4 regions of the Arthrobacter sp. GW460-12-1-14-TSB2 genome follow, and region 4 is predicted to be linked to each of the others. Evidence: riboswitches for the same ligand, from Rfam matches in the RefSeq annotation. Region 4 holds a riboswitch; each other region holds the start of a gene.
What was found. A riboswitch is a leader RNA that binds a small molecule or an ion and turns the genes downstream of it on or off. The one in region 4 is predicted to bind thiamine pyrophosphate.
Positions count from the first base shown of each region.

Region 1 (4,591 bases), on a different contig from region 4:
AAGAAGAGGCGGCCGCCGCAGGCCAGGAATCCGCCGCTTCCGTAGCTGCCGAGCCGGAGCAGCCTGCAGCGGCTGAAGCCGCCAGCCCCGTCGGTGCACTCTTCCTCGAACCTGGCGCCGTCACCTCCATGATTTTCCAGGCACCGGATCTGAGCGCCGTGGTCCGCCCGGCAGCCGCGCCTGCCGTGGCCAAGGAAAGCGAAGAAGAAGACACGGAGGACGAAGGCGAGGACGTCGACGCCGGCGGCTCGCGCCGCCGTCGCAGCCGCGGACGCCGTGGCCGCAGCCGGGTGACTGACCGGGAAGCTGCCAGCGAGTCCGAGGCTGGCGAAGGCGCCGCCGGGGACGAGGACGCCGATGAGGAGTCCACCGTTACCGCGGACGACGGCGTCACCTCCCGCCGTCGCCGCCGCCGCCGCCGTGGCGACCAGGACCTCGAGCTCACGGGCGGGGGAGACGACGACCCGCCCAACACCGTGACCCGCGTCCGTGCGCCCCGGGCCATCAGCGAGGCGCCGGTCAACAACCGCGTCACGTCCGTCAAGGGCTCCACCCGGCTTGAGGCCAAGAAGCAGCGCCGCCGCGAATCACGCGACACCGGCCGCCGCCGTACCGTGATCACCGAGGCGGAGTTCCTGGCCCGCCGTGAATCCGTGGACCGCCAGATGATCGTCCGCCAGCGAGACGACAGAATCCAGATCGGCGTCCTGGAAGACGGCGTCCTGGCCGAGCACTTCGTTTCGAAGACCCAGCAGGACTCCCTGATCGGCAACGTATACCTGGGCAAGGTCCAGAACGTCCTGCCCTCGATGGAAGCCGCTTTCGTGGATATCGGACGCGGCCGCAACGCCGTACTGTACGCCGGCGAGGTCAACTGGGACGCCGTCAACCTCGAGGGCAAGCAGCGCCGGATCGAGAACGCGCTGAAGTCCGGCGACTCCGTACTGGTCCAGGTCACCAAGGACCCGGTCGGCCACAAGGGCGCCCGCCTCACGAGCCAGATCTCCCTGCCCGGCCGCTACCTCGTCTACGTTCCCGGCGGTTCCATGACCGGGATCTCCCGCAAGCTGCCCGACGTCGAGCGCAACCGCCTCAAGCGGATCCTCAAGGACCGCCTTCCGGAAGATGCCGGCGTGATTGTCCGCACGGCCGCCGAGGGCGCGTCCGAGGAAGAGCTGACGCACGACATCAACCGCCTGCGCGCCCAGTGGGAAGGCATCGAGGGCCAGGCCACGTCCACCAAAATCCTTGCGCCGGAGCTTCTCTACGGCGAACCGGACCTCACCATCAAGGTAGTCCGCGACGTCTTCAACGAGGACTTCTCCAAGCTGATCGTTTCCGGCGAGGAAGCCTGGGACACCATCGAGGCGTACGTCACCTATGTGGCCCCGGACCTGGTGGGCCGGCTCGAAAAGTGGACCAAGGACACGGACATCTTCGCGGCCTGGCGGATCGACGAGCAGATCCACAAAGCCCTGGACCGCAAGGTCTTCCTGCCTTCCGGCGGCTCCCTGGTGATCGACCGCACCGAAGCCATGACCGTGGTGGACGTCAACACCGGCAAGTTCACCGGCAGCGGCGGCAACCTTGAGGAAACCGTTACCAAGAACAACCTGGAAGCGGCCGAGGAAGTGGTGCGCCAGCTGCGGCTCCGCGACATCGGCGGCATCATCGTCATTGACTTCATCGACATGGTGCTCGAATCCAACCGCGACCTCGTGCTTCGCCGCATGGTGGAGTGCCTCGGACGCGACCGGACCAAGCACCAGGTTGCTGAAGTGACCTCGCTGGGCCTCGTGCAGATGACCCGCAAGCGCATGGGTACCGGGCTCCTGGAAGTCTTCGGCGAGCAGTGCGAGGCTTGCGCCGGCCGCGGCATTGTCACCCACGACGAGCCCGTGGAGCACCGCCGCGCCAACGTTGTGGCCGCCGAGCACCACGTGCCGCGGACGGAAGCCCAGCAGCCTCCCCGTACGGAGCGTAAGAGCCGCCGCCGCGGCAAGGGCGGCCAGCCGTCTTCCGAGGCTGCTCCGCTGACGCCGGCTCCGGTGCACCACGAGCCCACGGACGCCGAGCGCCATGCCAAGGCTGAAGCGACACGCGTGGCGTTGGCCAACATCGCAGCGGCAGCGCATGCTGCCCACCTGCACGATGCCGAGGCAGGCCATGCAGCACCTGCGGCCGCGGCCGCGGCAGCACAGGCAGTGGGCCAGGCACTGGCGGCCCAGGCACAGGGCGCCCAGGCCCCGGCCGGGCAGGTACTTTCCGGGCAAGCGGGGACGCCGGCCAAGTCGGGTCCGACGCAGGCCACCCCGTCTGCACCCGCTACGGCCCGGCCCGCTAAGGTGTCGGAAGCCGAGGTGGCTGCTGCAGGGCGGCCGGCGGCTGTCCTGACGTTCGGCGGCGAAAAAGTGGCTCTGCCGTTCGTTGAGCATGCCGGGGAAGCTCCTGCCTCCGGAGCGGCCCTGACCCTTGACCGCCTGGCTGAGGCATTCGCCCACCTTGGCGAACCTGCCGCGGCTGAGGCGCCGGCATCACCGGTTGAACCGCAGGCACCGGCGGCCCAGGTACAGGCGGCTAAGACGCCGGCGACGCAGGTACAGGCGGCGCAGGCTCCTGAAGCCGACTACACCGACCACACTGCGGTGCAGGGCCGGGCCCGCCGTCCCCGCCGCAACCGGAGCGCGAGCCGTGCCCAGGGCGCAGCGAACGAGACGTCCGTGGAGCACCACGAGACTGCCCCGGTCGCCGCATCAGGGCACACCCACGAAGCTAAGGCACCTGAGCCGGCAAAGAAGGACGCGCCCGCCAAAGCGCCGGCCAACGAGCCGATCATCCTTGGCGTGGGGGTCCCGGCTTCGGAGCTCTGATCCGGCAGGCTCTGATCCGGCCAGCTGACACCGCGGGTGCGGCCCGGAACAGGCGTAGCAATACGCCGGTTTCGGGCCGTACCCGCGAGTTCGTTGCAGGGAAAAGCTAGGCTAGGGGACTGACACGGGGTGCCGCGCACAGGGCCGGCTGAGATCCAGACCCGTTGAACCTGTCCGGTTAGCACCGGCGAAGGGATGTCTCCTTTGGCTTCATCATTCCTGCCCACCCCTGCCAACGCCGCAGCGCCCGCACCAGGAGGCGGCGCCCCCTTGCGCAGTACCCCGAGGGTGCTGGCCATCGCCGGCTCCGACCCGTCCGGCGGGGCGGGGATCCAGGCGGACCTCAAGAGCATTGCCGCTAACGGGGGATACGGCATGGCTGCCATTACCGCCCTGACGGCACAGAACACCCACGGCGTCCGGGCGGTCCACGTTCCGCCGGCCGGCTTCCTGACTGCGCAGCTCGAGGCCATTAGCGATGACATCAGCATCGATGCCGTCAAAATCGGCATGCTGGGCGACTCTGCGGTGATTGCCGCTGTCCGCAGCTGGCTTGGGAAAGCCCGTCCCGCCGTCGTGGTTCTCGACCCCGTGATGGTCGCCACCAGCGGGGACCGGCTCCTGCAGGAGGCTGCCGAGGAGGAACTGCGCGAACTGCTGCCCCTGGCCGACCTCATCACGCCGAACCTGGCCGAACTGGCGATGTTGCTCCATGAACCCCTGGCGAACGACTGGGAAGCGGCACTCGCCCAGGGCAAACGCCTCGCTGCGCAGGCCGGCACCACCGTCCTTGTCAAGGGCGGACACCTCGACGGCGGCACGTGCCCCGACGCCCTCGTCAACACCGAAGGGCTGCTCGCCCAGGACGTTGTGGTGGTCCCGGGCGCGCGGATCGACACCAGGAACAGCCACGGCACCGGCTGTTCCCTGTCATCGGCCATGGCCACCGCGCAGGCAAGGCTGGGGGATTGGGAGGCATCCCTGCGGGCAGTGAAGCCGTGGCTGCAGGGAGCGCTCCGGGAAGCCGAAGCACTGGAGGTGGGAACGGGCAACGGCCCGGTACACCATTTCCACCATCTGGCCCCGAAGGGCCAGGATGCGCTGGCTGCAGGAGAGTTCGCAGCGGCGCTCCGGCAGGACGCCGGGCCGGACCTGGACGACATCTACGGGCTGGACTTCATCCGCGGCCTGGCCGACGGCTCCCTTACCGAGCAGCACTTCGCGTATTACCTTGCCCAGGACGCCATCTACCTGAACGGCTATTCCAGGGTCTTGTCCCGTGCCGCCGCTATTGCCCCCACCGAGGCCGAGCAGCTCTTCTGGGCGCGGTCGGCCCAGCAATGCCTGGAAGTCGAGTCCGAACTGCACAGGACGTGGCTCAGCACCCGGACCGTGGACGCCGCCTTGGGACCGGTCACCAAGTCCTACGTGGACCACCTGCTGGCCTCATCTGTTTCCGGAAGCTACGGAGTGCTCGTGGCCGCCGTGCTGCCGTGCTTCTGGCTGTACGCCGAGGTGGGTGCCACCTTGCACGGTCAGTTCCAGGCGGCCGGGTCGCCGTCGGGCCATCCCTACGCCGACTGGCTTCGCACGTACGCGGACGAAGAATTCGCCGCCGCCACCAGGGAAGCGGTGCGAATCACCGACGACGCCGCACAGGCCGCCTCCGAAGTGGAACGGCAGGCCATGCGGCTGGCCTTCCGGCAGTCATGCCGCTACGA
Region 1 covers NZ_JBWKYC010000001.1:519,097-523,687, reverse strand. Annotated here, with positions in the region: gene AC07YR_RS02490 (Rne/Rng family ribonuclease) at 1-2,870, shown strand, start outside; TPP riboswitch at 2,986-3,083, shown strand; gene AC07YR_RS02485 (bifunctional hydroxymethylpyrimidine kinase/phosphomethylpyrimidine kinase) at 3,066-4,591, shown strand, end outside.
Region 1: linked by a shared signal. The riboswitch ahead of AC07YR_RS02485 (bifunctional hydroxymethylpyrimidine kinase/phosphomethylpyrimidine kinase) and the one ahead of thiC (phosphomethylpyrimidine synthase ThiC) in region 4 are both predicted to bind thiamine pyrophosphate.

Region 2 (4,591 bases), on a different contig from region 4:
ACGGCGTCGAACTCCTGCCCGATGTGGTTGACAAGGAGGGCGGCCTCCACCGTATCCAGGGCCAGCCGCTCCATCCTTGCTGCCAGCTGGTCCGAGGCCGCCATGATCTCCGGCAGGGACGGCAGGGCGTCACGGGCCCAGCCGGGGACAGCAGTGCGGTTGCTCAGCGCCTCGCAGATCACCAGGACAAAACGGTCTATCAGCCGCCGCAGCGGGGCCGTGGTGTGCGCGTAGGCAGCTCCGATTGCCGACTGGATGGCGTCCTTCGGCACTGTGCCGTCAAAGGGCGTATAGCCGGCGCCCCGGAACAACATGCCGGCGGAATGCAGGATGGCCAGCTGCCTGGGGTCCGTGGGATCAAGGGAGCGCAGGTACTCCCCGTAGCTCGCCCGGCCGTCCCAGGGCTTTCCGAGCGCGTTCGTCTGCCGTTTGAAGTGCAGGAGCGAGCGTTCGTCGGGCGAAGGCATGGTCCGCAGGATCCCCACTTTGCCTTCCAGCATCAGGTCCGCCGCAGCCATGCCGGTCATGAGGGAGATCTGGGCGTTCCAGTCCTCCACCGGAAGGGACGGAGCAGCGACAATGCGGTAGCCGCCGTCGGGCAGCTGTTCAATGTCCTGTTCCGGCATGTTCAGGCTGGCTCCGCCGCGCAGCCTCTCCAGTTCCACCCGCTTGAGCCCCACTTCCTTGAGCAGCTGCAGGACGGGGGCGGCAGTGCCGGCATCGAGTTCGGCCTGTACGCCCTTGTAGCTGAGCTTGGCACGGCTCCGGATTTTGGCACGGCGCACCAGCACTGACTGGACGCGGGCCCCCGCGTCCAGGCCGAACTCCCAGACGAAAGCGGAGCACATTTGTCCGGCCAGCAGGCTGCCCGCCTGTTCGCTGATGACTTCCGGGTGAAGCGGAATCCGGCCGTCAGGGGCGTAGAACGTCTGCCCCCGGCGGCGTGTTTCGGCGTCCAGCGCCCCGCCGGGTGCCACAAAGGACGGCACATCGGCGATGGCGTAGAAAACCTTGTACCCGTCGCCTGACCGCTCGATGAACAGGGCCTGGTCCAGGTCCGTGGACGACGCCGGATCTATGGTCACAAAGCCCACATCCGTGAGGTCCAGGTCCGGCATCTTGTGTTCCGCAATGGCCGCCAGCGCATCCTGAAGGACATCATCAGGAAACGGCCCCGGCAGCTCCAACTCCGTACGGAGCGCGTTCAACGCGTCGGCCAGCCGGTTGGTCTGTTCGTGGACACTTGGAGTTAGGCGATGATGGGACACGAAAGTCAGGTTAGCTCCATTTCCGCCATTAGTCTTGGACGATGAGCTCAACCCCGGCTGACACTGCTCGCTACAACCGCTTCGTCGCGGACCTGTTCGGAATGATGGCATACGGCGAGCTTTCGGCCTTTGAGCGGTTTGCCGCCGACGCACGGTATTCACCCACCCTCCACGACCGGGCGGTGCTCGGCAGGATTGCCGTAGTGGAGTTCCGGCACTACGAACTGGTGAGCGCCCGGCTCGAGGCCAGGGGGATCGACGCCGAGGACGCCATGTTGCCTTTCCAGCCAGCCGTGGACTACTTCCATTCGCGGACACGCCCGGCCGACTGGTACGAATCGCTGATGAAGGCCTACGTCATCGACACGGTCTCTGCCGACTTCTACCGGGCCATCTCACAATACGTCGACGCCGAAACGCGGGAACTCATCGAACAGATCCAGGCCTCCGATGAAACGACGGAGGTTCTCCGCGACCGGCTCAAGGGTGCCCTCGCCGATGATCCCAGGCTCGCCTCCAGGCTGGCGCTGTGGGGCAGGCGGCTGCTGGGCGAAGCCCTGACCCAGGCGCAGCGCGTCAGCTATGAGCATGCGTTCCTGGGAAGCCTGATCGGCGGCGAGGACACCGCCGAGGCGAAAGCCCTGGTCAGCGGCCTGATCGCCGGGCTGGCGGAAAACCACTCCAAGCGGATGACGCAGCTCGGACTGACCGGATAGTCAGGATGCGCCGGTGTCGAGCGCTTCGAGCAGTGACCGCGCGGCCGCGGCGGGATCGTCCGCCTCGGTGATGGCGCGGACCACCACAATCCGCTGCGCCCCTGCAGCCACCACCGGCTCAACGTTGCCCAGGTCAATGCCGCCGATGGCGAACCACGGAACCGTCGTCCCGGCGGCCGCTTCTTCGTCGGCGGCGCCCGCCGCGTAGCGGAGCAGGTCGAGGCCGACGGCGGCCCGCCCCGGCTTCGTGGGGGTGGCCCAGACCGGCCCCACGCAGAAGTAGTCCAGTCCTCCGGTACCGCGGGATGCGGCCCTGGCGGCGTCGATCTGCCCGGTGCTGTGCGTTGACAGGCCGATGACGGCTTCGTTGCCGAGGAACTTCCGGGCCGCCGCCAGCGGAAGATCCTTCTGTCCGATGTGGAGCACGGGCGCGCCGGAAAGCGAGGCGATGTCCGCGCGGTCGTTGACCGACCACAGGCGCCCGTGGCGGCGCGCAGCGGACTCCAGCACAGCAAGAAGTTCGAGCTCTTCGGCCGCCTCCAGGTTCTTGTCGCGGAGCTGGATGATGTCGACGCCACCGGCGTAGGCGGCATCCACGAAGTCTTCGAAATCGCCGCGGTCCGTGCGGGCGTCAGTGCAGAGGTACAGGCGGGCATCGGTGAGGAGAGCTTGCTCGGTCATGGCACCAGCCTAGTTCCCCTAAACTGGGGGAGTACCGCGGGAGCCCGCAGCAGCTGTCACAAAGCTGCAGGGCTGAGAGGGCGTCAGAGCCGACCGCTTGACCTGATCCGGTTAGTACCGGCGTAGGGAAGGATGACTATGGCCCCGCATACCCCAGCAGGCAGCCCCGCCGCGCGCAGCCGCGACATCAGCGCCGACGTCGCCGTGGTTGGCGGCGGAATCATCGGCCATGGCATCGCCTGGGAGGCCCGGCAGTCGGGCCGGTCCGTGGTGCTCATCGATGACGCGCCCGGTACGGGAGCGAGTTGGGCCGCCGCCGGCATGCTGGCACCGGTCAGCGAACTCCACTACCAGGAGGAGGACCTCCTGGAGCTCATGCTTCACTCCTCAGGGCTGTGGCCCGCGTTTGCGGCGAGCCTTGAAACCGAGGGGGTTCCCGGGGAATCCGGCAACGGCGGCCCGGACACCGGCTACCTCACGACGTCGACCCTCGCCGTGGGGGCCGACGCCGCCGACCGCCGCGCGCTCGCCGACCTTCGCGGCGTCCAGCTGTCGAGCGGCCTCACCGTGGAACCGCTGACCGTCAGGGAAGCGCGGGCACGGGAGCCGTTGCTGAGTCCCGGGATCTCCTGTGCCTTCGACATCCCGGCGGACCACCAGGTGGATCCCCGAAAGCTCCTCGCCCTCATCGCGGAGTCGCTGGCAGGTTCCGCCGTGCGCCGGCGGGCGGCCGGCCTGCTGTGGGAGGACGGGCGGGTCAGCGGCGTCAGCCTGGCCGGGGGAGGTGCAGTGCACGCAGCGGAGACGATTATTGCCAACGGGCTGGAGTCTGCGTCCCTCGGCGGGCTGCCCGCGGGACTGAAGCTGCCCCTCCGCCCGGTGTACGGGGACATCCTGCGGCTGCGGGTCCCCGCCTACCTGCGGCCGCTGCTGACATCCACCGTCCGCGGCATGGTCCATGGGGTTCCCGTCTACATCGTGCCCCGGCAGGACGGAACCGTGGTGATCGGGGCCACGCAGCGTGAAGACGCCCTCCCGGGGGCAGACGCTGCGGACCTTGGAGCCGGACACGCAACGCCGGTCCGTTCAGCCGTTTCAGCCGGCGGCGTCTACCAGCTGCTCCGTGACGCGCAGGTGCTGGTTCCGGCCGTCGCCGAACTGGAACTCCTGGAAGCCACGGCAAGGGCGCGTCCGGGAACGCCGGACAACGCGCCGCTGCTGGGGCGCGTAGCCGCTGCGGGAACCGGCAAGGACGTCGAAGGGCTGATCATTGCCACCGGATTCTTCCGGCACGGCGTCCTGCTCACTCCTGCGGCAGCGTCCATCTGCAGGGAGCTCATGGACGGCACCGCCGACGTCCGCTGGGCGCCTTTCCGGCCCGACCGGTTTTCCGGCCTTTCGCCAACGCCGGCAACACCGGCAACGCCACCGAACATCGTCACAATTGACCCGAACAAGGAAACAGCATGAACATCACACTGAACGGCACCGTCCATGCGGTGGACGACGGAGCGTCTGTCACCACCCTCATCAGCCAGGTCACTGGCAGGAACCTCGCCCCCAACGGGCAGGCCGCCGACGGCCGGAAGCTGGGCGTCGCAGTGGCCCGGAATTCCGAGGTGGTGCCGCGCAGCCAGTGGTTCGTCACGGCGCTCGCCGAGGGCGACGACGTCGAACTCGTTACCGCGGTACAGGGAGGTTGAGCATCATGGCAGGAACTACGGTTGCCGGCATGGCAGGGACGGCACGGCACGCGGCGGCGGACCCCTTCATCGTGGACGGTGTCCACCTGGGATCGCGGCTGATCATGGGAACCGGCGGCGCGCCCAGCCTGGACGGTCTGGGGGCGGCGCTGATCGCCTCTGGCACGGAGCTGACCACCGTGGCCATGCGCCGCTATTCCCCGGCGGAAACAGGTTCGCTGTT
Region 2 covers NZ_JBWKYC010000026.1:14,121-18,711, reverse strand. Annotated here, with positions in the region: gene AC07YR_RS20935 (RNB domain-containing ribonuclease) at 1-1,268, opposite strand, end outside; gene AC07YR_RS20930 (ferritin-like domain-containing protein) at 1,310-1,984, shown strand; gene thiE (thiamine phosphate synthase) at 1,985-2,665, opposite strand; TPP riboswitch at 2,692-2,811, shown strand; gene thiO (glycine oxidase ThiO) at 2,804-4,135, shown strand; gene thiS (sulfur carrier protein ThiS) at 4,132-4,368, shown strand; gene AC07YR_RS20910 (thiazole synthase) at 4,398-4,591, shown strand, end outside.
Region 2: linked by a shared signal. The riboswitch ahead of thiO (glycine oxidase ThiO) and the one ahead of thiC (phosphomethylpyrimidine synthase ThiC) in region 4 are both predicted to bind thiamine pyrophosphate.

Region 3 (4,591 bases), on a different contig from region 4:
AGGCGGCCATCTTCCCGCTGTCCTTCTGGCTGCCTGACTCGTACCCCACCGCGCCGGCCCCCGTCACGGCCGTGTTCGCCGGCTTGCTGACCAAGGTGGGCGTTTACGCGATGGTGCGCACCGAGACGCTCCTCTTCCCGGGGGACTCGCTGAACACCCCGCTGATGGTGGCTGCACTGCTGACCATGGTGGTGGGAATCCTGGGTGCCCTGGCTCAGAGCGATATCAAGCGTCTGCTCTCATTCACCCTGGTGAGCCACATCGGCTACATGGTGTTCGGGCTTGCCATGTCCTCCGTGGCAGGGCTCGGCGCGGCGGTGTTCTACGTGGCCCACCACATCACCATCCAGACCAGCCTGTTCCTGGTCACGGGCCTGATCGAACGCCGCGGCGGAAGCTCGTCGATCGACCGGGTGGCCGGCCTGGCCAAGCTGTCCCCGATCCTGGCCCTGCTGTTCTTCATACCCGCCATGAACCTGGCCGGAATCCCGCCGTTCTCCGGCTTCCTGGGCAAGCTCGGGCTGCTGCAGGCCGGCGTGCAGCTCGGCACCCCGCTGGCCTACGCCCTGGTGGTCGGAGGCGTCGTGACCAGCCTGCTGACGCTCCTTGCCGTCGCCCGCGTGTGGAACCGCGCATTCTGGCGCAAGCCCGAGGACGCAGAGAACCCCGACCCCGTGCTGCTGGCGGCCCCCGAGGACTCCGACACCGGCGACCGGGCGGGCAAACGCAACGTCACGCTCTTGCCGCGGACCATGGTGGGATCAACCCTGGGGCTCGTTGCCTTCGGCGTGGCGCTCACCGTCTTCGCCGGGCCGCTCTTCAGGGTGGCGGACCAGTCGGCCGTGGACATGCTGGACAGGTCCTCCTACATCCAGGCGGTGCTGGGCGAAAACGCTCCCGTGCCCCCGATCGCGCAGCCTGAACCTGCGGTCCCGCAGCCGGAAGGCCCGCAGCCGGAGGGCCAGAAATGAACCGCCGACGGATCTCTATCCGGCAGGAACTGCCCCTCCTCGTCTGGCTCGTGTTTGTCTGGTGTGCGCTGTGGCAGGACTTCAGCCCCGGAAACCTCCTGTTCGGCGCCCTCATCGCCGTGGTGGTGGCGCGGTTGTTCTACCTGCCCCCGGTGGAACTGGGCGGCCGGTTCAGCATTGTGCGTGCCGTCCCGTTTGCCATCGTCTTCCTTGGCAAGGTGGTGGCCGCCAGCTGCCAGGTGCTGTACCTGGCAGTGGCCCGCGGCCCCAAGGTGACCAACGCCGTCGTCGCCGTCCAGCTCCGCAGCCATTCGGACCTGATGGTCACTGCCACCGGCCACGTCATCTCGCTGATTCCCGGCTCACTGGTGGTGGAGGTGGACCGCTCCACGTCCACGCTCTACATCCACGGGCTGAACGTGCGGAGCGGGGAGGACATCGTGAGCCTGCGCAAGGAAGTCCGGGATGCCGAGGCAGCACTGATCAGGATCATGGGCACGCGTGAAGAACTGGCCGCACTGAAACAGGAGGTGGGCGCATGATGGAAGTCGTCCTGACCGTAACGGCCGTGATCCTGTCACTGGCGGCAGCGGGCGCCATTGTCCGGATCGCCATCGGCCCGTCGCTGTTGGACCGGGTGCTGGCCTCGGACGTGCTGCTGGCCATCATCGGGGCCACGCTCTGCATCGACATGGCCGTGAACCGGCACCTGAACAACCTGATGCTGCTGGTGGCGCTGTCCATCATCGGGTTCATCGGGTCCGTCACGGTGGCGCGCTTCGTGGCCGACCGGCGGGAGCACCCCAATGAATCCTGAACCATCCGCCGTCGACACCATCATTGACGCAGTCTCGGCCGTTTTTATGGTGGTGGGCGCCGTGATGTCCCTCGGCGCGGCCATTGGCCTGTTGCGCTTCCCCGACCTGATGAGCAGGATGCACGCCGCCACCAAGCCGCAGGTGCTGGGCCTATTCCTGCTGCTGGCTTCGGTTGGCCTGCAGCTGCGGACCTGGTGGGTGTGGCCCGTGCTGTTCGTGGCGTGGATCTTCCAGGTCCTCACCGTTCCCGTGTCCGCGCACATGGTGGGCCGGGCCGGCTACCGCACCAAGCACCTGCACAGGGAGCTGCTGACGACGGACGAGCTGGAGGCCGTGGTGCAGAAGGCAGCGGACAAGAAAACCGCCGATAGGCAGGACCCGGGCAGGCAGGACTCAGGCAGGCAGGACCCGGACAAACGCGCAGCGCACGACGACGGTCCCGCCGATGACGGCGCCCCAGCCTAGGGGGACCCCGTAGGAAGGTTGGGGCCTAGACGATGTCCTGGCTCTTGGCGAAGCGGGTGATGGCACGCTGCGTGCCCCGGTTGGCCAGGACCTGGATGATGGCGCTGACAGCCGCGGAGATCAGCGCAAAGGTCAGGGCGCTGCGCAGGGTGGTGGGGACGTCGTTCTTGTCGCCCTTGGGGGGCTTGCGGCCGGTGACCTTTTCCCAGACGACGTCAACGGCCTTCGTGCCGGCGAATCCGGCCAGCAGGCTCACTCCGGTTCCAAGCAGCTTGATGAAAAAACTCATTCCAGTACCCCTTACAGGTGGGAGACGGCGGAAACAGGGCTTCCCCTAGCCTAGCCGCATCAGCCCGCCCCCATCACCGCGCATTGTGACAGTCGGCCCCGGGATTTCGCGGGCCTGCGGGTGTAAACTGAGCCACGCCCATAAGGGCGAATTAATACGACAGGGGAGCGTCGCCGTCGGGGTCACTGGAGCAGTCCAGGAACCGGAGGCGGGCGCTGAGAGTGCGGGCAGCCGCAGACCCTCGAACCTGATCCGGTTAGTACCGGCGCAAGGGAGTCGAGTTCTCAGAGTGTCCGGCAGCAGGCGGCGGAAGCCGCGGCCCTGGCCGGGAAACACTCTCCCCTCCTGTACCTCAGGAGGACGACATGACTGATATTTCTGCAAAGCAGGCGTTGCCGCACAGCAAGTACACCTGGCGCGTGGTGGACATTGTGGTGGCTGCGTTGATCGCAGTGGCCGGCGGCGTCATTTTCTGGGCCTGGTCCCAGGGGGCCGCCGCCGTTTCGCCGGCCATGAACGCCGTTTACCCGCCCCTGACCGGCCTCATCGCCGGCGGCTGGATGATTCCCGCCGTCCTGGGCATGCTGATCATCCGCAAGCCCGGAGCCGCCCTGTTCTGTGAAACGGTGGCTGCCACCGGCGAGCTGATCATGGGCTCGCAGTACGGCGCCTCGGTGCTGTTCTCCGGCTTCGTGCAGGGGCTCGGCGCCGAAATCATCTTCGCGGTGTTCGTTTACAAGAAGTTCAACCTGCCCGTTTCGTTGCTGGCCGGTGCCGGTGCAGGCCTCTTCTGCGGCCTGAACGACTCGTTCGCTCCGTGGGGCTGGAACATCGCCTACGCTGCCGGCGACAAGCTCGCTTACATCATTTTCACCGCCATTTCCGGCGCCATCATTGCCGGTGCGCTGTCCTGGGTCGCCACCCGCGGCCTGGCCCGGACCGGTGTGCTCAGCTCCTTTGCCTCCCGCAAGGCAGCAACGGAGCCCGTCTTCTCCTGACGAACGCACCCCGCTCATGACATCTTCGGACAACGTCCGCCCGGCAGCGGTCACGGCACGCGGCTGGGGCTGGCGGCACGCCGGCCGGTCCCGGCCCGCCGTCCGCGGCCTGGACCTGGACATTCAGCCGGGCGAACGCGTGCTGCTGCTGGGCCCCTCCGGCGCCGGCAAATCGACGCTGCTGCACGCCCTCGCCGGCGTGCTCGGCGACAGCGACGCCGGCGCCCACCACGAGGGCGTGCCGGACGCCGACGACTCAGACGAGACGGGCACCCTCCTGATCGACGGCGCCCCGCCGCGTGCACAGCGCGGCCGCGCCGGCCTGATGCAGCAGGACCCCGAGACGCAGGTGGTCCTTTCCCGCGTGGGGGACGACGTCGCCTTCGGCGCCGAGAACCTTGCCGTGCCTCGTGCGGACATCTGGACACGCGTGGGAGAAGCGCTCGACGACGTCGGGCTGGCCCGCCTGCCGCTGGACCACCCGACGTCGGCCCTTTCCGGCGGACAGAAGCAGCGCCTGGCGCTCGCCGGCATCCTTGCCATGCGCCCGGGACTGCTGCTCCTCGACGAGCCCACCGCCAACCTTGACCCCGCAGGGGTCCTGGAGGTCCGGGACGCCGTGGGCCGGTGCTTGGACAAGACCGGGGCAACGCTGGTGGTGGTGGAACACCGGGTGGGCGTGTGGAAAGACCTGGTGGACCGGATCGTGGTGCTGCAGCCGGGTTCGGCCACGGATTCCGCAGTGCTCCTGGACGGGCCGCCGGACCAGGTCCTGGCAGAAGCCCGGGACATGCTCGTTGCCGCCGGCGTCTGGGTGCCCGGGTACGTGCCCGCCACCCGGGCACGGTCCGGTGCCGCACTGGTGGGTGCCGCGGGAGCGCACGGTGCGGGAGTGAACGGCGCGGGAGTGCCGGCGGCCGCGGGTGTGCCCGGTAACGGGAACCTCCTGCTGGCCGCGGAGCGCCTAGCCGTTTCCCGCGAACGTCCACGCCGGCGCCGGTTCAAGGCGGTTCCGCCGGTACCGGTGCAATCCGGCATTACGGCGCAGGT
Region 3 covers NZ_JBWKYC010000028.1:28,494-33,084, reverse strand. Annotated here, with positions in the region: gene AC07YR_RS21475 (Na+/H+ antiporter subunit D) at 1-971, shown strand, start outside; gene AC07YR_RS21470 (Na+/H+ antiporter subunit E) at 968-1,513, shown strand; gene AC07YR_RS21465 (MrpF/PhaF family protein) at 1,510-1,788, shown strand; gene mnhG (monovalent cation/H(+) antiporter subunit G) at 1,778-2,254, shown strand; gene AC07YR_RS21455 (DUF4235 domain-containing protein) at 2,280-2,543, opposite strand; TPP riboswitch at 2,695-2,835, shown strand; gene AC07YR_RS21450 (ECF transporter S component) at 2,909-3,541, shown strand; gene AC07YR_RS21445 (ABC transporter ATP-binding protein) at 3,558-4,591, shown strand, end outside.
Region 3: linked by a shared signal. The riboswitch ahead of AC07YR_RS21450 (ECF transporter S component) and the one ahead of thiC (phosphomethylpyrimidine synthase ThiC) in region 4 are both predicted to bind thiamine pyrophosphate.

Region 4 (4,591 bases):
TCGTCCCGGATGTCCTGGCTGATGCGCATGGAGCAGAACTTGGGCCCGCACATTGAGCAGAAATGCGCAGTCTTCGCCGGTTCCGCAGGCAGCGTCTCGTCATGGAAGGCTTCAGCCGTGACAGGGTCCAGAGACAGGGCAAACTGGTCCCGCCACCGGAATTCGAACCGTGCCTTGGACAGGGCGTCGTCACGTTCATGTGCCCCCGGGTGGCCCTTGGCGAGGTCGGCGGCGTGGGCGGCGATCTTGTAGGTGATCACGCCGGTCTTCACGTCGTCCTTGTTCGGCAGCCCCAGGTGTTCCTTGGGTGTGACGTAACAGAGCATGGCCGTGCCGTAGCGGGCGATTTCCGTGGCGCCGATGGCGGAGGTGATGTGGTCATAGCCCGGGGCTATGTCCGTGACTAGCGGCCCCAGGGTGTAGAAGGGAGCTCCCTTGCAGAGTTCCTGCTGGCGCTCCACGTTTTCCCTGACAAGGTGGAACGGCACATGCCCCGGGCCTTCCACCATCACCTGGACATCGAATTCCCAGGCACGCTGCGTCAGCTCAGCCAAAGTATCCAGCTCGGCGAACTGGGCGGCGTCGTTCGCGTCGGCCGTCGCGCCGGGCCGCAGCCCGTCGCCGAGCGAGAACGCAACGTCGTACTTGGCGAAGATCTCGCACAGCTCGTCGAAGTGCGTGTAGAGGAAGTTCTCCTGGTGGTGGGCCAGGCACCACCCTGCCATGATGGATCCGCCGCGGGAGACGATGCCGGTGACGCGGTTGGCCGTCAGCGGTACGTAGCGCAGCAGGACTCCGGCGTGGATGGTCATGTAGTCCACACCCTGCTCGCACTGCTCGATCACGGTGTCGCGGAAAATTTCCCACGTCAGTTTGTTGGCCTCGCCGTTGACCTTCTCCAGGGCCTGGTAGATGGGCACGGTGCCGATCGGCACCGGCGAGTTGCGGATGATCCATTCCCGGGTGGTGTGGATGTCGTCCCCGGTGGACAGGTCCATCACCGTGTCGGCACCCCACTGGGTGGCCCACTGCAGCTTGTCGACCTCCTCGGCGATGGAGCTGGTGACAGCCGAGTTGCCGATGTTGGCATTGATCTTCACAAGGAAGGCCTTACCGATGATCATCGGCTCGGACTCCGGGTGGTTGATGTTGTTGGGGATGATGGCGCGGCCCGCGGCAACTTCGCTGCGCACCAGCTCAACATCGCAGTTTTCCCGCAGTGCGACGAACTGCATTTCGGGAGTCACCACGCCCTTCCTGGCGTAATGCATCTGCGTGACGGTCCGTCCCGCGACAGCGCGGCGGGGCACCGGCTGCGCGCCCTTCCACTCCGCGGAGGCAGCGCCTCGGCGCACGGCCGACTTCCCGTCGTCGAGGAGGTTCCGTTCCCTGCCGCTGTACGGCTCGGTGTCCGCCCTGGATTCAATCCACCGGGTCCTGAACGGTTCCAGTCCCACCACGGGATCGCTGCCGGGCCCCGCTGTCCGGTAGACCCGGAACGGCGGGTTGGCCGCGCCGCCCGGCGAGTCCTCCAAGGCAATCTCGGTCACCGGCACCCGGATCCCGGTGGCTTCGTCGGCGATGAAGGCCAGTGAATGGGACTTCAGGGACTGCGTTTCATGAGTGCCCGCCTGGCCGGCGGTGGATCCATTTTGGGCACGGGACAGCTGTGTTTCTGGTGTATTCACGGAATACTCACTTCCTTCGCCGGCATTACCCGGACAGGTTCAACGGTCGCAGGCCGCGTCAGCCCGATCTCAGCCCCTGCAGGGGCACCCGTGTGGTCGTAGACGAAGCTACCACAGGCCCGGGCAGCGTCCACGTCACACGGCGTTCACATCCAACGACCGGAACCGGCGGTCTAGGCTTGAGGCATGCGTGGAATCATCGAATTCACCGGAACGGTGCTGACCGCTCCAGACCAGGAACGGGACGGCCTCTGGGCCGTGGACGGCAGGCTGACGTTCAGTCGGCCGGCGGGTCCGCCGGATGTGGTGCTGGATGGCTGGGTGCTTCCGGGCCTCGTGGACGCACACTGTCACATCGGTCTTGGACCTGACGGCGATGTGTCCGAGTCCATCGCCGAGGAGCAGGCCGTCACGGACCTGATGGCCGGCACGCTGCTGGTCCGCGACGCGGGAGCGGTACATGACACGCGCTGGATCCAGCAGCGTCCGGAGTTGCCGCGGATCATCCGGGCGGGACGCCACATTGCCAGGACCCGCCGCTATCTGCGGGGATTCGCCGTCGAAGTTGAGCCGGACGGACTGGTCGAGGCGGTGCGCAAGCAGGCGCTCGCGGGTGACGGCTGGGTCAAGATCGTGGGGGACTGGATCGACCGCGACGCCGGTGACCTTTCGGCGTCGTTCCCCGCCGCCGTGGTCCGGGATGCTGTCCGCGCCGCCCACGATGAAGGTGCCCGGGTGACGGCGCACTGTTTCGCCGAGGACACGCTGGATGACATGCTCGACGCCGGCATCGACTGCATCGAACACGGCACCGGACTCCTGCCACGGCACATACCCCGCTTCGTGGAACAACGCGTCCCGATTGTTCCCACGCTGATCAATACTGCGACGTTCCCGGACATCGCGGCCCGGGCGGAAGCAAAGTTTCCGGTTTACGCAGCACACATGCGCGCCTTGTGGCAGCGGCGGAACGAGCGGATTGTGGAAGCTTTCGAGGCGGGCGTCCCGATCTACGCCGGGACAGACGCGGGCAGCGTCATCGGCCACGGCCGGATAGTGGATGAGATCCATGCGCTCCACACCGCCGGCCTGCCGGCGGCGGCGGCGCTCGACGCGGCGTCGTGGGGCGCCCGGAAGTGGCTGGGAGCGGACGGTATCGCCGAGGGCGCCAGCGCCGACGTCGTACTGTGCGAACAGGACCCCAGGATCAATCCGGAAACGCTGCGGAACCTCACCCACATCATTCTTCGCGGTCGGCAGCTCCACCAGGAATAAATTGAAGGTTCAAGTAATTTAACTCTATGTAAGCGTCACCGGAGGACCGGAGGCGGAGTTTCGGGAGTTTGGAGTTGCCATGACCACAGAATCCAGCAAGGACCTGCTGCCGGCGGATCTCGCCATGGGCACGGTGATGCTCAAGGTGGGGGACATGAAGCTGATGACCGATTACTACCAGCGCGCGCTCGGGCTGGAGGTCGTGGCTGAGCAGGATGGCGGCGTGTACCTTGGCCGGCGCGGAACGCCCCTGGTCCATCTCGCACCCGCACCCGGGCTCAACCTTCCGGCCCGGGGTGAAGCCGGACTGTTCCACACGGCCCTGCTCTTCGGGGACAGGCCGGCGCTCGCTGCCACGGTGGCTTCAGCGGCCCGGTATGAGCCGCGGCTGTTCACCGGGAGCGCCGACCACCTCGTCAGCGAGGCTTTCTACTTCAGCGACCCCGAGGGCAACGGCATCGAGCTGTACTGGGACCGTCCCCGTAGCGACTGGTCCTGGGAGGGGACCAATGTGGTCATGGACAGCCTTGCCCTCCCGCCGCAGCGGTTCCTGCAGGAATTCCTGACCGAGGAAGCGGTAAGCGGGCAGCGTGAGGCGCATGCCGGCGTCGGGCACGTCCACCTTCAGGTGGGCGACGTCCAGTCGGCCCATGACTTCTACGTGGGCACCCTTGGTTTCGAGAAAACCGCCGGATGGCACGGGCAGGCCCTGTTCGTCTCCGCCGGCGGCTACCACCATCACATGGCAATGAACGTCTGGAACAGCCGCGGCGCAGGGCCCCGTAAGGACACCCTTGGCCTGGGCGAAGTCCTGATCGAAGTGCCGGGAACGGACGACGTCGGCGCGCTCGCCGACCGTTTGCGGGTTGCCGGTGCGGCGTCCCACCACACGGGAGCGGAGCTGCGTTTCGAGGATCCGTGGCGCAACCGGATCCGCGTCGCCGTCCGCTGAGGCGTCGCTGACCTGCGCGTCCTTCTGCGTTAGGCTGATTCCGGAAGTCCGGGGCAGCTGCGAAGGTGCCCGACGGGACCATTGCAGCGCCGACGGAATGAGGATGATTTCCATGGGTTTCACTGAAATCTTTGTTTCCACCCACGATGAGGCGCTCAAGCGCGCGGGGGCACTTGAGGGCGGCGGGCCCGCGGCTCCGGACTCGCTGCGGATTCCGGACATCAGCGATTTCGAGATTGAGCAGCTCGGCGACCTGGCAGGAGCGGCCGTGCACGCGGCTGGGGCGGACTATGAACTCGCCATGGTGGACGTGGCCAGCGATTCCCTCCTGGGCGTACCGGCTGCGATGGTCCGGGCGCTCGCGGAACTCCTCAGTTACGAGACCGAGGGCGAGGGCAACGTTCTGGAGGATGTTGCCGCCAGGTGGGCGGCCGAAGAGGACATGCCTTTCGGCTCCGACGAGGCCCTCGGCTATGTCCAGCGGCTTGCGCAGATGGCCGGCAGCGTGGACGCGAACGCCCGGACCGGCCTTTACGTCTGGTCCGCCTGACCGGGCCGCCGTGTGTCAAGTCGAAATCCCGGCGCTGATCTGGCACAATAGACAGGTACTTGATCTGCGTGGCCCCTCTCTCCGCGTCCGGATCTTGTCCTTTTAGAACCCCCTAGTACGGCCCGC
Region 4 covers NZ_JBWKYC010000006.1:17,943-22,533, reverse strand. Annotated here, with positions in the region: gene thiC (phosphomethylpyrimidine synthase ThiC) at 1-1,688, opposite strand, end outside; TPP riboswitch at 1,683-1,790, opposite strand; gene AC07YR_RS09800 (amidohydrolase family protein) at 1,875-2,963, shown strand; gene AC07YR_RS09795 (VOC family protein) at 3,043-3,915, shown strand; gene AC07YR_RS09790 (hypothetical protein) at 4,028-4,465, shown strand.